2 regions of the Promicromonospora sp. NPDC050249 genome follow, and region 1 is predicted to be linked to the other one. Evidence: riboswitches for the same ligand, from Rfam matches in the RefSeq annotation. Region 1 holds a riboswitch; the other holds the start of a gene.
The links. Region 1 has a riboswitch for S-adenosylmethionine ahead of metE (5-methyltetrahydropteroyltriglutamate--homocysteine S-methyltransferase). Riboswitches for the same ligand answer to the same signal wherever they lie in the genome.
Positions count from the first base shown of each region.

Region 1 (7,267 bases):
CGAAGAGCTGACCCGCGCACGGCGCGCCCTGCGGGGGGTCGACCCGGAGCTCGACCTGGCGCGCGTGTACGCCGAGTCGCGGGCACGCGCGCACGGCGTCCGCGACCACCTGCGTGGCGACGAGACCCTGTACGAGCAGAGCCATGAGCACGCGCAGGACCACTGGGCGACGGACGAGCGCGTCGAGATCCTGCTGCACGACCTCGACACGGAACCCCGGCGCGGCCCGTCCCGCGCACGCCGCGGGCGGGCACTGGTGTGGGGCGTCGCGGCAGCGGCAGCCGCCGCCGTCGTGGTGACCGTCGTCAACCTGCCGGCGCCCGGCGTGCAGCCCGGCTCGTCGCCCGGTAGCGGCCCCTCGCCGACCACCACCTCCGAGCCGGGACCGTCGCCGACCATCGCGCTGACGCCGTCCGAGGTGGTCGACCGCGCCGCGCCCGCTGTGGCCGGCGCCGACTGCGCGGTGAAGACTCGCTCGACGCTCGGTACGGAGTCGGCGACCCGTTTCGACGGCCCCGCGACAGACACCGGGACACCGAAGCCGATCCCGCTGAGCACGCAGCCGCTGGAGGCGCTGCAGCTCGCGACCGTCGGCGCGGCCCTCGACCTACCCGGCCTCGAGGGCACGGACCACCGCCTGGACGACGAGTTCCTGCTGGAGGAGGAGAACGGCCGGACCATGGTCCGGATCCGGTTCACACCCCCGGGCAAGTTCGTGCTCGGCGGCGAGGTGACCCGGATCGACGTGGTCGTCGACACGGCCACCTGGCTCCCGTACACCGCGGAGACCTGGGCAAGGTCCGACGGCGGCAAGGGGTACCAGGTGCACAGCGAGTTCCACTGGACGTCGTGCTTCAGCCCCAGCAGCAGCCCGACCCCGGAGGCCACCGACGGCGACCCGGGACCGGCCGACCCGGGGAGTCGCTCCCGGTAGCATTCCGGCGTGCTCAGCCCCGCGACACCCGGCGACCTCGACGACCTGGCCGCGTTCCTGCGCTCGGCCGACCTGACGGTCGCCGCCCTCGCGGAACCGGCCGTGCACCTGTGGCTCGACCGCGACGACGACGGCGCCGTGTGCACGACCACCGGCTTCGAGCTCGGGGCGAGCGGCGAGCACGCGCTGGTCCGCAGCGTCGCCGTCCGGCCGGACCTCCGGGGTGCCGGGGACGGGCTGCGCCTGGCACGCTTCGCGCTGGACCGGGCGGCCGACGCCGGGGCGCGTCAGGCCTGGCTGTTCTCCCGCCGCTCCGGCGGCTTCTGGCAGAAGCTCGGCTTCACGAACACGACCACCGATGACCTCGCCGCCGCGCTCCCCGACGCCCACCAGGTGCGCCTGTTCCGCTCGACCGGGCAGCTGGACCGCGAGGTCGCGTGGCACCGGCCGCTGCCCGCGCGTACCGATTCCGGCGCGCGGCTCGCCGCCGGATAGTCCAGCCGTCTAGGCTCGGCACATGAGGTCTCCAGAAGCATCCAGGTTCGGGCTGCCGGTACTCCGGTAGCCCGAGATGCCCCTGTAGAGACCGCCGAGCTGCCGCTCGGCCGCCTCCCCGCGCATCCGAAGGGCCCCGTAGTGCCGCTCAGGCCTACCCGTTCCCCTTCCTTCGGAGGCATCCATGCCTGTCCTGCTCTACGTGCTCGCCGTCGCGGTCTTCGCGCAAGGCACGTCGGAATTCGTCCTCGCCGGGCTCGTGCCCGGCATCTCCGCCGACCTCGGCATCACCATCGCCCAGGCCGGCTACCTGACCTCTGGCTTCGCGGTCGGCATGGTCGTCGGCGCACCGCTGACGGCGGCACTCGGCCGCCGCCTGCCACCGCGCTGGACCCTGACCGGCTGCCTGCTGGTCTTCGTCGCGGCCCACGCGGCGGGCGCGCTCACCGACCAGTTCGCCGTGCTGCTGGTCAGCCGGTTCGTGGCCGCACTGGCCAACGCCGGGTTCCTCGCCGTCGCGCTCTCGACGGTCACCACGATCGTCCCGGCCGGCAAGCAGGCCAGGGCGCTCGCCGCGATCCTCGGCGGCACGACGCTCGCCCTGATCGCCGGGGTCCCGGCCGGAGCCCTTCTCGGCGAGGTCTGGGGCTGGCGTTCGGCCCTGTGGGCGATCGCCGGGGTCTCGGCGCTCGCCCTGGCCGCCGTCGCCGCGCTGACGCCGGAGCGGCCCGGTCCTCGCGTGCCGATCGTCCGGGTGGAGCTCCGGGCCGAGCTCGGCACGCTCCGCTCCCCCGGCCTGCTGCGCTACCTCGCGCTCGGGGTACTGGTGAACGGCGCGACGTTCTGCGCGTTCACCTACCTGGCGCCGCTCGTCACGGACGGCGCCGGGCTCGGCTCGTCGCTGGTGCCGGTGGTGCTCGCGCTGTTCGGGCTGGGGGCCTTCGCCGGCGTCTCGGCCGCGGGGCGCCTGGCCGACGCGCACGGGCACCTGGTCCTCGGGATCGGCATCCCTGTTCTCGTCGCGGGCTGGGTCCTGTGGGCCGTTCTCGCGGCGAGCCCGTCCGCGGTGTGGGTGCTCGCGCCCGTTCTGGGCGCCCTCTCGTTCGCCGTCGGCGGCACGCTGATCGCCCGCGGCATGGCCTCGGCCCACGGCGCCCCGACCATGGGCGGCGCGTTCTCGACGGTCGCGCTGAACCTCGGCGCACTGGTTGGTCCGCTGCTCGGCGGCCTCGCCATCGGGCCACTCGGGCTCGTGGGCCCGCTGGTGGTCAGCGCGTCGTTCGCCGCCATCGCCGCCGCGCTCTGGTCCGCGACGAGCCGATGCCGGGCCACCGCTCCCCCGAGCTGACCGGGACGCGGCCGCTCTGGCCGAGCCGCTTGGCACACTTTTCTGACCATGCACTTGCTGCCAGGATGGCGCGCTGGTCGGCAGCAGGTGCATGGTCATCCGGCCGGCAGGTGCCGCGCCGCGAGCTGACCACAGGGGTCCCCGGCCCGGCCGTCAGAGGCTGCCCCACTCCTCGGCGGCCTGGGCGAGTCGTGCGTGGACGGCGGCGAGGGCCGGGCTGGGCGGCGCGCCCCGCCGCACCGCCAGGTACAGCGTGTTCAGCGGCGGCGCCGCTGGATGGTGGAGCTGCACGACCTGCCCGCTCTCCAGCGCCGGCGCGACGAGGTACCGCGGCAGCACGGAGACGCCGGCCCCCGCGGTCACGGCGGCGAGCACCGCGCGCAGGTCCGGGACAACGACGGACGTGAGGTTGGGCGGCCGGAGCCCGAACTCGCTGCGCCAGTAGCGGCGCACGATCGGGAGCTCCTCCGCGTAGGCGACCAGCGGCAGGTGCGACAGCGCGGTGACCGGGTCGGCGGCGAGCCGCACCGGGTCCACGGTGTGGGCCAGCGACGCCGGGCCCACGAGCAGGAACTCCTCGTCGACCAGCGGCGTCGCCACGACGGCGTCCTGCCGGGGACGCACCGAGGACACGACGAGGTCGAGGTGCCCAGCGGCCAGCGCGGCCAGCAGCTCGTCCCCCAGCCCGAGCATGACCCGGACCTGCAGGCCCTGGGCGACCAGGGGCGCGAGAGCTGGTAGCGCCCGGACGGTCATCAGCTCCGCCGCGCCGCCGAGGCGGACGAGCCCCCGGACCGCCGGGACCTCGTCCGCGGGGCCCAGCGCGGCCCGGAGCCCGTCCACGTGCAGGCCCACCTGGGTGGCCAGCGCCACTGCCCGCTCGGTGGGCTCGGCACCCCTGCGCGACCGCACGAACAGCCGCGCCCCGAGCTGTTCCTCGAGCCGCGCGAGCTGGCCCGTGACGGCGGGCTGGCTCACGCCCAGGCGCTCCGCCGCCGCGGACAGCGAGCCGGTGCGGTAGACCTCAAGGAACGTCGCGAGGAGGTCGAGTCCCGGCACCCGCGTCACCATCCGTCCCCCGAGGTCGTGGCCCAGCCCTGCCTGGTGCTCAGGCTAACCATGTCGGCACGACGGCGGGCGGTCAGCGGGCGGCGAGCGCCTTGAGCACCGCCTCGGCGGTCGCGGTGCTGGACTGGGGGTTCTGCCCGGTGATGAGGTTGCCGTCCTGGACCACGGTGCTGCTCCAGGGCGCGCCGGTCCTGAGGACCGCGCCACGTTCGCGCAGCTCGGTCTCCACGAGGAACGGCGTGCCGTCCCCGAGGCCGCCCTGGCGCTCCTCCTCGTCCGTGAAGGAGGTGAGCGCGCGGCCCGCGTAGGCGAAGGCGCCGTCCGGGGTCTCGGCGCTCAGCAGCGCGGCGGCGCCGTGGCAGAGCGTGGCCACCGTCGTCTGCCGCGTGTTGGCGGCGACCAGCAGCCGGCCGAGGTCGGCGTCGGACACCAGGTCGGCCATGGGGGCGTGGCCGCCGGGGATGTAGATCGCGTCGTAGTCGTCGGCGCGGATGTCAGCCAGCGCGAGCGGGCGAGCCAGCTGGTCCGCGACGGTGTCCAGGTAGGTCCGGTACTCCGCGGCGTCGGCCGCTGCAACGCCGCCCCGTTCGTCCAGGCTGACCTCGTCGACGGTGGGCCGCACGCCGCCGGGCGTCGCGAGGACGACCGTGGCACCGGCGGCGGTCAGCGTGCGGTGCGACGCTGCGACCTCCTCGGCCCAGTAGCCGGTGGGGTGGGCGGTCCCGTCGGCGAGGCGCAGGCTGTTCGCGGCGGAGAGGACCATCAGGATCTTCGACATCGGTGGTTCCGACCTTCTCTGTGAGGGATGCCCGCCGGGTCGTGCCGGCAGGGACGCCGCGGTGTGTCGCGGCTCTGACCAGAACGCCAGGATCCATCACCGAATGCCGGGTCGGCCCGGCGCGGCCATAACCCTGCTTATGACACCGATTTGACCATGCACCTGCTGCCAGATCGGGGCCGCGTCGGGCAGCAGGTGCGCGGTCGGCCGCGTGGCACACTTTTCGGCGGCTGACCAGCCCAGATGGCATCGTCCCGAGGGGTGGACGCTTTTCCGCTCACATCGCGGTCATGCTTACGATCCAGGTCAATCATCCAGAGCGGTCGAGAGTCCTGGCTCAACGACACCGCAGCAACCTGCCTCCGGAGCGCCAATTCCGGGCAAGGTGCTAACGCCAGGTCCGATGGAGCTGATACGCATGGCAGTCGAGTTCACGCACCTTCCCCACGCCACGATCCTGGGTTACCCGCGCATCGGCAGACGACGCGAGCTCAAGCGCGCCGTCGAGTCCTTCTGGGCCGGGCGCACCACCGCCGAGGAGCTGGAGACCACAGCCCATGACCTGCGGCTGGCTACCGCTCGGCATCTCGCCGGACTGGGCCTGGACGGCACGGCCGCCGTACCCGGCTCGTTCTCCTTCTACGACCAGGTGCTCGACGCCGTCGCCCTGCTGGGCGCGGTGCCCGAGCGGTTCCGGGACCTCGTCTCGACAGGCTCGACCAACGAGGCCACGGGCGCGCTCTCCCTGGAGGGCTACTTCACGCTGGCCCGCGGCGAGGGCGACAAGCCGCCGCTCGAGATGACCAAGTGGTTCGACACGAACTACCACTACCTCGTCCCGGAGATCGGGCCGGACACCCCGATCGGGTTCGCGGACGACCGCGTCGTGCACCAGTTCACCGAGCTCGCCCGGCCCGCCGACGGCGGCCAGGCGGTCGTGACCCGCCCCGTGCTCGTAGGACCGGTGACGTTCCTGCTCCTGAGCAAGCCGGCGGACGAGGCGCCCGACGGCTTCCACCCGCTCGACCGGCTCGACGACGTCGTCGCCGCCTACGCCGACGTGCTGCGCGCGCTGGCCGCCGCGGGCGCTCCCTGGGTGCAGCTCGACGAGCCCGCGCTGGTCACCGACCTGCTCGACGTCCCGTTCGACGAGGTGGCGGACGCCGTCCGCCGGGCCTACGCGCGGCTCGCCACGGACCTGTCCCCCGCTGCCGGGGCGACCGGTACGGCCGAACGCCCCGCGATCCTGGTCACCGCGCCGTACGGCGACCTGCGCAGCGCGGCGGGCGACGGGCTCGCCCTGCTCGCCGGCACCGACGTCGAGGCGATCGCCGTCGACCTCGTCAAGGGCGCCGTCCCGACCGGCCCCGTCGCCGGCCTGGGGAACAAGACCCTGGTGGCCGGCGTCGTCGACGGGCACAACATCTGGCGCGCCGACCTCGACGCCCGCCTGACCACGCTGGAGACCCTGGCGGCGCCGGGCACAGGACTCGGTGCGGGAGCGGTCGCCGTCGGCACCTCGACCTCGCTGCTGCACGTGCCGCACGACGTCGCCGACGAGCCCCGCCTCGACGCCGGTCTCAAGTCCTGGCTCGCTTTCGCCGACCAGAAGGTCGCCGAGGTCGTCACGCTGGCGACCGGCCTGACCGGCGGCCGGACGGCGGTCGCCGACGCGCTCGCCGAGTCGACGGCCGCCGTACGGTCCCGCGCCGAGGCGCCCGGCGTCGTCGTACCGGAGGTGCGGGAGCGGACCGCTGCCCTGACCCCCGCCGACGTCGAACGCGCGCCCTACGCCGAGCGGGCGGCGGCCCAGCAGGCGAGGCTCGACCTGCCGCCGCTGCCGACCACCACCATCGGCTCGTTCCCGCAGACGGCGGAGATCCGGAAGACGCGGGCGGCCTGGGTGCGCGGCGAGCTGTCGGACGACGAGTACACGACCGCGATGCGCGCCGAGATCGCGAGCACCGTGGCGCTCCAGGAGGAGCTGGGCCTGGACGTGCTGGTGCACGGCGAGCCCGAGCGCAACGACATGGTGCAGTACTTCGCGGAGCAGCTCGACGGCTTCGTGACCACGGTGCACGGCTGGGTGCAGTCGTACGGCTCGCGCTGCGTGCGTCCGCCGATCCTGTGGGGTGACGTCTCGCGCCCCGCACCCCTGACCGTGGAGTGGACCGCGTACGCGGCATCGCTCACGCAACGGCCGGTCAAGGGCATGCTCACGGGGCCGGTCACCATCCTGGCGTGGTCGTTCGTCCGCGACGACCTGCCGCTGGGCGACACCGCCGACCAGGTCGCCCTCGCGCTCCGGGACGAGGTGACGGACCTGGAGGAGGCGGGCATCGGCGTCGTGCAGGTGGACGAGCCCGCGCTGCGCGAGCTGCTGCCCCTGCGCCGGGCCGACCACCCGGGGTACCTCGACTGGTCGGTGCGCTCGTTCCGGCTGTCGACCGCCGGGGCCGGCACCGCCACGCAGGTGCACACGCACCTGTGCTACTCGGAGTTCGGCCAGGTCATCGGCGCGATCGACGGCCTGGACGCGGACGTGACCTCGGTCGAGGCGGCGCGCTCCCGCATGGAGATCGTGCCCGAGCTGGCCGACGCCGGGTACGGCCGCGGCATCGGGCCGGGCGTCTACGACATCCAC
Region 1 is NZ_JBFAKY010000018.1:106,522-113,788, forward strand. Features, by position in the region: gene AB0I32_RS16380 (hypothetical protein) at 1-934, shown strand, start outside; gene AB0I32_RS16385 (GNAT family N-acetyltransferase) at 944-1,429, shown strand; gene AB0I32_RS16390 (Cmx/CmrA family chloramphenicol efflux MFS transporter) at 1,614-2,777, shown strand; gene AB0I32_RS16395 (LysR family transcriptional regulator) at 2,931-3,836, opposite strand; gene AB0I32_RS16400 (type 1 glutamine amidotransferase domain-containing protein) at 3,919-4,623, opposite strand; SAM riboswitch class I at 4,931-5,033, shown strand; gene metE (5-methyltetrahydropteroyltriglutamate--homocysteine S-methyltransferase) at 5,042-7,267, shown strand, end outside.

Region 2 (7,267 bases), on a different contig from region 1:
CGCCGTCGTTGCCCCACTCCCCCAGCTCCTCGATCAGGTCGGCGAGCTCGCCGGCGGTGCCCACCCAGCCCGAGCGGTCGGCGATCCGGCCGAGGCGCGCCAGCCCGCCGAGCAGCGCGCGCAACGGCGTGGTGGCCAGGTCGTGGTCGCCCACCAGCCGCCGGATCGAACCGTGCGACACGTGGTCGCCGAACAGCCCGGTGGGCAGCGGCTTGTCCAGGTCGAGCGCTGTCAGGTCGGTCTCCAGGTCGCTGGACTGCTGCTCGGCGATCCGCAGCAGCGTCGCGTCGTCCGGGTTCGCCGACGCCGCGACCAGCCGGTCGGCCTCCTGCGGGCTCGACACCAGCACCGGCTTGATCGCGAACAGCACCTTGACGTCGTCGAGCGCCCGGCCGGCCGTTCGCGCCGCGGCGTGCACCGTGTCGCGGTAGTCGCGCACGCTCCGCTCGGTCAGCGGTGCGAGCGCGAGCTGGACGTCGCTGTTCGCCCCGGCGAACGCCAGCCCGCGGCCCGAGCCACCGGGCGAGACGATCACGGGCTCGCCGCCTGAGCCGTCGTCGAACGGGAGCGCGTTGAGCGGACCGTCGAACGCGTAGTGCTCGCCCCGGTGTCGCACCGGGCGCAGCAGGCTGCCGTCGGCGTACCGACCGCCTGACCGGACGCCGCCAGGCCCAGTGGCGCCCGGGTCGGCGATCAGCGCGCCGTCGTCCCAGGACCGCCACAGCGACCGGACGCCGTCGAGCCACTCCTCCGCCCGGTCGTACGCGGCGTCGTGCCCCAGCGGCGGCGCCGCGGCGAAGTGGCGCGCGCTGCCCGTGTCGGTCACGAGGTTGAGCCCGAACCGGCCGCCGGACAGGTGCTGGAGCGTCGCGAGCTGACGTGCCCCGGTGTAGGGCAGCACGGCGGCCGGGTTGACCGTCGGCACGACGCCGAGATGCTTCGTGGCCGCGAACAGGTACGGGGCCAGCAGCAGCGGGTCGTGCTTGGGCCCGCCGAACGCCTGCCGCACGCGCAGGTCGATGGTCTCGGGACTGCCGAGCGAGGGCGCGTCCTCGATGATCAGGAGCTCGACCCCGGCCTGCTCCAGGACGCGGGCCGACTCGGTGTAGAGGTCGGGCCGCGTCCAGTCGTAGTTCCAGTCCAGGTAGTCGTGGCCCCAGCCGTGCGGCCCGAAGCCGCGGGCCAGGAACCAGCCCAGGTGCTGCTGACGGGTCACGGTGTCTCCTCGGGTACGGCCCTGCTCGCTGACCCGAGCCCCCGCTCCAGGTCGGCGAGCAGGTCGGGCAGGTCCTCGATGCCGATCGACAGGCGCAGGGTGCCGGGGTGGACCCCGGACGCGGCCTGCTCGGCAGGGGTGCGCAGCACGTGGCTGGTGCTCGCGGGATGCAGCACGAGCGAGCGGACGTCGCCGATGTGGGTCATGTGCGTGACCACCTCCACCGCCTCGACGAACGCGCGGGCCGCGGGGGCGCCGCCGTGCAGCGTGAAGGTGAAGACGGAACCCTGTCCGTCGGGTAGGTAGCGCTTGGCCAGGGCGTACGACGGGCTCGAGTCCAGCCCGCAGTAGTCCACCGACGCGACCTCCGGCCGGAACGCCAGCCACCGCGCGACCTCCAGCGCCGTGGCGCTCTGGCGCGCCACCCGCAGCGACAGCGTCTCGACCCCCTGCCCCACGAGGAAGGCGTTCAGGGGCGACGGCGTCGGGCCGAACCGCGGCGCCACCGTCTCGCGCACGTACGTCAGGCGGGCCAGCCCGCCGTGTCGCGCCGCGACGCTCGGCCCGCCGGTGCGCGACGGCGCCACCAGGTGCGGGTAGAGCGCGCCCGAGGCGGCGGCGTCGAACGTCCCCGCGTCGACGACGACGCCGCCCAGCACCGACCCGTGGCCCGCCAGGAACTTGCTCGCGGAGTGCACCACGACGTCCGCGCCGTGCTCGATCGGGCGCAGCAGGTACGGCGTGGCGAGCGTGTTGTCCACGACGAGCGCCAGCCCGTTGGCGTGCGCGACGTCGGCCACGGCGGCGAGGTCGGGCAGGTCGTTGCGCGCGTTCGGGATCGACTCGAGGAACAGCACCCGGGTCTCGGGGCGGATCGCGCGCTCCCAGGCGGCCGGGTCGGCGGCGTCGTCGACGAAGTCGGCCTCGATGCCCAGGCGTGGCAGGTTCTCCAGGAGCAGCCCGCGTGTGCCCTCGTAAAGGCTGGCGGCGGCCAGCACGCGCTGCCCGGCCGCGACCAGACCGAGCAGCGCGACGGTGACGGCCGCCTGGCCGCTCGCCACGAACAGGGCGTCCGCACCGCCTTCGAGCGCCGCGATCCGGCGCTCGACAGCGGTCGTGGTCGGGTTGCCCGTGCGCGTGTAGGCGTAGCCCTGGCCCGCGCCGAAGTGGCCGCCGGCCTGCTCCCACTCCTCGAACTCGAACCCGGCGGTCAGGTAGACGGGCGTGGCGCGCGGGGTCGGACGGCGCTCCGGCGCGGTGCTCCGTGCTGTGCTCCGTGCAGTGGCCTGTGCGCCGCCGGCCCCTCCCGCGTCGTGCTCCGCGCCGCCTGCGTGCACCTGCCGGGTGGCGAACCCGGTCATGGCGCGGCGCTCGGTGCGGCGCTGGGCTCGGCCGCGGGCAGGCCGGCCTCCTTCCAGGCGGGGAACCCGCCGTCGACGTGCGAGACGTCGGTGTAGCCGCGCGCCGCGAGCGCCTCGGCGACCGGGCCGGAGCCGTCGACCGAGCCGCACACGACGACGACCGGTGTGTCGAGGGTGATGGCGGGGTTGTCCGACGGCCCGAACAGTGCGTCGAGGTTGCTCCGGTCGACGAGCGTGGCGCCGGGGATCTCGCCGGTCGCCGCCCGGCCCGCGGCGGAGCGGACGTCGATCAGCAGGGCGCCGCCCGCGACCTTGGCGCCGGCGTCCTCGGGGTTGCGCAGCTCAGGTGTGCTCATGGTTCTTCTCCTCAGGATCATTGGTTGACGGCGGCCCGTCGGAGGGCAGCCGTCGGGGGCAGCCGTCAGGCGCTCAGCAGCCGGCCCGTGGGCAGCGCGCGGGAAGCGGCGGCGGCGTCGGGCAGTCCGAGTGATCCGCGCAGCGTGGTCTCCGTGCGCTCGGTGCGGAACAGCCCGGCCAGCTGCAGGGCCGGCACGAGGTGGTCGGTGATCGCGTCGAGGTCCGCGCTGAGCGACGACGGGCGCAGGAGGAACCCGTCGGCGGCGCCGACGGCTGCCCAGTCGGCGATGAGGACCGCCAGCTCGTCCGGCGTGTCCGCGACGACGTGCGCGCCGCGCCCCGGATCGGAACCTTCGAGCGCCTCGACGAGCTCCAGCCGGGCCCGGGCGCTGGCCCGTTCGGCGGCGAGCACGACGTAGACCTCTGCGAGCACCCGCACCTCCTCGGGGTCGCGTCCGGCGGACAGCGCCGCATCGCGCACGAGGCGCCGCAGCCGGACCGCCTGCGCGGCGTCTCGCACGGCGATCCGCACGACGTCGGCGGAGCGCCCCGCCAGCCTCGCGCTCGCCTCGGAACGCACGCGGAGGACGACCGGCGGACGTACGCGGGACAACGTCGCACCGCTACCGCCGGCACGGGTCGGGTGGCTGCGGATCGCGAACCGGATGCCGTCGTGGTCGACGCGGAAGCGGCCCTCGGCGTCCAGCTCGACCGCGCCCGACCCGGTGCCGGGCCGCCCCGTCCACACCCGGTTCACGGACTGGATGCCCAGCTCGACCCGGGCCGCCCAGGCGTCGTCGGACTCGGGGACCGCCGTCTGCCGGGTGGCCTGCCAGCCCGCCCGGCCGCTGCTCGCGCGGTCGACGCTGCTCAGGGCGACGGCGGTGTGCGCCGCCTCGGTGTGGACGGTGTCGACGGCGGCGACCAGGCCGATCCCCGTCGTGACCCGTGCCGCGCGGGCCGCTGCGACGACCGTGTCGAGCCGAGCGGTCACCTGACCGCGACCGGGGTGCAGCAGAAAGTCCTCGTCGAGGGTGATGAGGTCGAGTAGACCGCGGTCGGCGGTGCGGACCAGCTGGAGGAAGCGTTCGCCGTCGAACGGGCGAGGCGGGAGCGGGCCGCGGGCGCGGTGCGCGCCGGGACGGGCGCCGGACGAGGTCAGGTCCACGCCGAGCACGACGGGACGGAACGAGGAGGAGGCGGCTGAGGTGATGGATGTGGGCTGCGGTGGGTACGGCACGGCGGGGCTCCGTTCGGGGCTACGGCTGCGCGGCGACATCCAGGTGACCCGGCCGGCGGCGCGCGGTCGACGCGCTGCGGCACTGCTGTGTCACCCGGGAGCGAGGCTGCCGGAAGGTAGGGAGAGGGAGGGTCGGGTCTGTCGCGGTCAGCGGCAGGAACGGCGACAACACATACCCGTGCGCGGGGCAGCACCGGCCCGCGAGAAGACGTTCCAGGACGGCAGGGGCACGTGGACGGCGGGGGCAGCGCTCCGGGTCATCGTGGTTCTCCTCACCTGCTCGCCCAGCGGCGAGCGACGCGTGTTGTCATCCGCCGGCGGCGGTGGCCTGGTCCTCACCCGGGGCACCCACCCGCGCGGGGGGTTGCCGTCCGACCAGCCGGGGCTTCGCGTCGGAGCTCATGACCTGTCCAGCGTTACTACATCTTTCCGATCGGATTAGTGCGGTTCTTCTGGATGTCAGAGAACATACGAATGGAACCGATAGAAGTCAACGATCTATGGCCAGATCTCACATACCGGAACCGGTCCGGGGGTCGGGAGTCTTGTCGCGAAACGCGGCGGGGGTCTGGCGTCGGTCCGTTGTGCTGGTGGTGCTGGTGCCTGATGACTTCGGTCCCTTGCACCCGGCGGCGAGTGACTTCGGTCCTTTGCCTCGAGATCGGTCGGTTGATTGACCGATCTCGAGGCAAAGGACCGAAGTCGCAGGACGTCCCGTGCAAGTGACCGAAGTCGGCGGTGCCGCGACCAGTCGGCGTTGCCGCACCGCCGCACCGCACCGCCGCCGCACCGCAGTGCGGCCGCGCGGATCAGTCGACGAGCAGCTCGATCTGGGCGAGCACGCCACCCCCGCCGGTCTCCAGCCGGAGGCTGGTCAGCGGTATGGGCTCGGCCAGCACGAACGGGCGCAGCTGACCCGGCCAGGGCCATTGCTCGCCGGACCGCTCGTCCAGCACACGGCCGTCGTCCGCGACCAGGCGCCACGCCGACGGCGGCTGCCGGTCCGGTGCCGACCCGGCCGCCGTCCGGGCAGACCTCACCGACCCAGGCTCCGCAGACGACGTCAGCGTGTACGCGCGGAGCACCGCACCCTCCGGGGCCTTGCCGGACGGCCGCCACTCGAGCACGCCGGCCACCTCGGCAGCCGTCGTCAAGTCGCCGTCCGTCAGCCGCGGCAGGGATCCGTCGGTGCCGTGCCAGCCGCCGTCGGCCCGCTGCCACGGCCGGGCCGGCTTGCCGTCCGACCTGCCGTCCGACCCCGTGTCCGCACCTGCCAGGTCCTGCCCCGGGTCGGCCGGCACCGGCACACCCCAGCTCGTCGGCGTCCCGGACATCGCGAACCGGAGGGTCGCTCCACCGGTCAGGTCGCCGTGCTCCACGGTCGGCGACGTGACCGCGCGGGCCGCGCCGTCACCGGCCACGCCGCCCGCACCGTCACCGGCCGCGCCGTCGCCGGCAGAGCCCACGACGACGTCCAGCCCCGCCACGTACCGCCTGTCGGCCGCGCCGGGCGCCTCGACCACGAGGTCGCCGTCGGGCCGGTGCACCACCGCGCGCTCGAAGAGCGGCGAGCCGACCGCCCAGCGCGAGGACCCGATCTCCAGGGGGTACAGCCCCAGGGCGGAGAGGACGTACCAGGCCGACATCTCGCCGTTGTCCTCGTCGCCGTGGTACCCCTGCCCGATCTCGCTGCCGGTCCACAGCCGGGCCAGGACCTCGCGCACGGTCTCCTGGGCGCGGTCCGGCCGTCCTGCGAACAGCCACGTGTAGGCGATGTGGTGCGACACCTGGTTGGACTGGCCGAACTGGCCCATCCGCACGTCGCGCGCCTCGACCATCTCGTGGATGACAGACCCGTACGTGCCGGGCTTGTCCGCCCGCTCCGGCGTGGCGAAGAACAACTCCAGCAGCCGCTCCAGCCCCGCTCGGCCGCCGTGCAGGGCGGCCAGGCCCGCGCCGTCGTGCACGGGGTGGAACAGGAAGTTCCACGCGTCGGACTCGGTGTAGTCGCCGCCCCACTCGTCCGGGTCGAACGGGTCGGAGCCGAACGCCCCGTCCCGGTCGCGCCCCCGGAAGAACCCCGTCCCGGCGTCGAAGAGGTGCACGTACCCGAGCGAGCTCTGCCGCAGGTAGGCGGCCTCGTCGCGCAGGGCTCGCCGGCGGTCGTCGGGGGTGCCCGGCGCGTCCGCGAGCGCCTCCGCCATCCGCGCCAGGCCCGCGTCGTTGATGTAGCCCTCCAGGCCCCAGGACACCGACTCGTCGACGTCGCGCGGCACCCAGCCGTGGGTGAGCGCGAAGTCCTGACCCTTGCGGCCCACGCCGGACCGGGTGGGCAGGGCGGTCGCGTTGCGCAGGCCGGCGGAGTAGGTGGCGAGCGGGTCGGGCAGGGGTACGTCGCGCAGATACAGGTCGGCGAAGGCGACGTCGGACGACGTGCCGGTCATGAGGTCCGCGTAGCCCGGCGACGACCACCGCGCGACCCAGCCGCCCTCGCGGTACTGCTGCACGAACCCGTCGGCGAGCCGCGCGGCGACATCCGGGTAGAGCAGCGCATACGCGGGCCAGCAGGTGCGGTAGGTGTCCCAGAACCCGTGGTTGACGAACATCTCGCCGGGTACGACGGGCGCGCCGTCGAGCACGGGTGACGCGTGCACGAGCTCGCCGTCGGTGCCGAACTCCGTGTACGACGACGGGTACAGGTTGAGGCGGTAGAGGTTCGAGTACAGCGTCACCTGCTGCTCCTCGGTGGCACCCACTACATCGAGCACGCCGAGGCGCTCCTCCCACTGCGCGCGTGCGCGCTCGGCCACGTCGTCGAAGGAACCGCTCACCTCGCGGTCCAGGGCGCGCCAGGCGAGGTCCTCGCTGATGTACGACGTCGCCACCCGCACCTCTACCGTGCGGTCGGCCTGGTCGCCGGGTCCTGCCGCCGGGTCCAGCGCCACCGTCGCGTAGGTGGCGTGCTCCCGGCCGCGTGCCCGGCCCGTGCGCAGGACGGGCCGGGAGACCTGGCCCACCACGTACATGCGGCTGCGGCCCACCGAGAGCGCGCTGCCGTGGTCGCTCCAGCCGGTGAGCGTGCCGTCGTCGTGC
Region 2 is NZ_JBFAKY010000028.1:58,397-65,663, forward strand. Features, by position in the region: gene AB0I32_RS20925 (LLM class flavin-dependent oxidoreductase) at 1-1,216, opposite strand, end outside; gene AB0I32_RS20930 (PLP-dependent transferase) at 1,213-2,577, opposite strand; gene AB0I32_RS20935 (rhodanese-like domain-containing protein) at 2,574-2,933, opposite strand; gene AB0I32_RS20940 (LLM class flavin-dependent oxidoreductase) at 2,999-4,174, opposite strand; SAM riboswitch class IV at 4,471-4,581, opposite strand; gene AB0I32_RS20945 (GH92 family glycosyl hydrolase) at 4,984-7,267, opposite strand, start outside.
Region 2: linked by a shared signal. The riboswitch ahead of AB0I32_RS20940 (LLM class flavin-dependent oxidoreductase) and the one ahead of metE (5-methyltetrahydropteroyltriglutamate--homocysteine S-methyltransferase) in region 1 are both predicted to bind S-adenosylmethionine.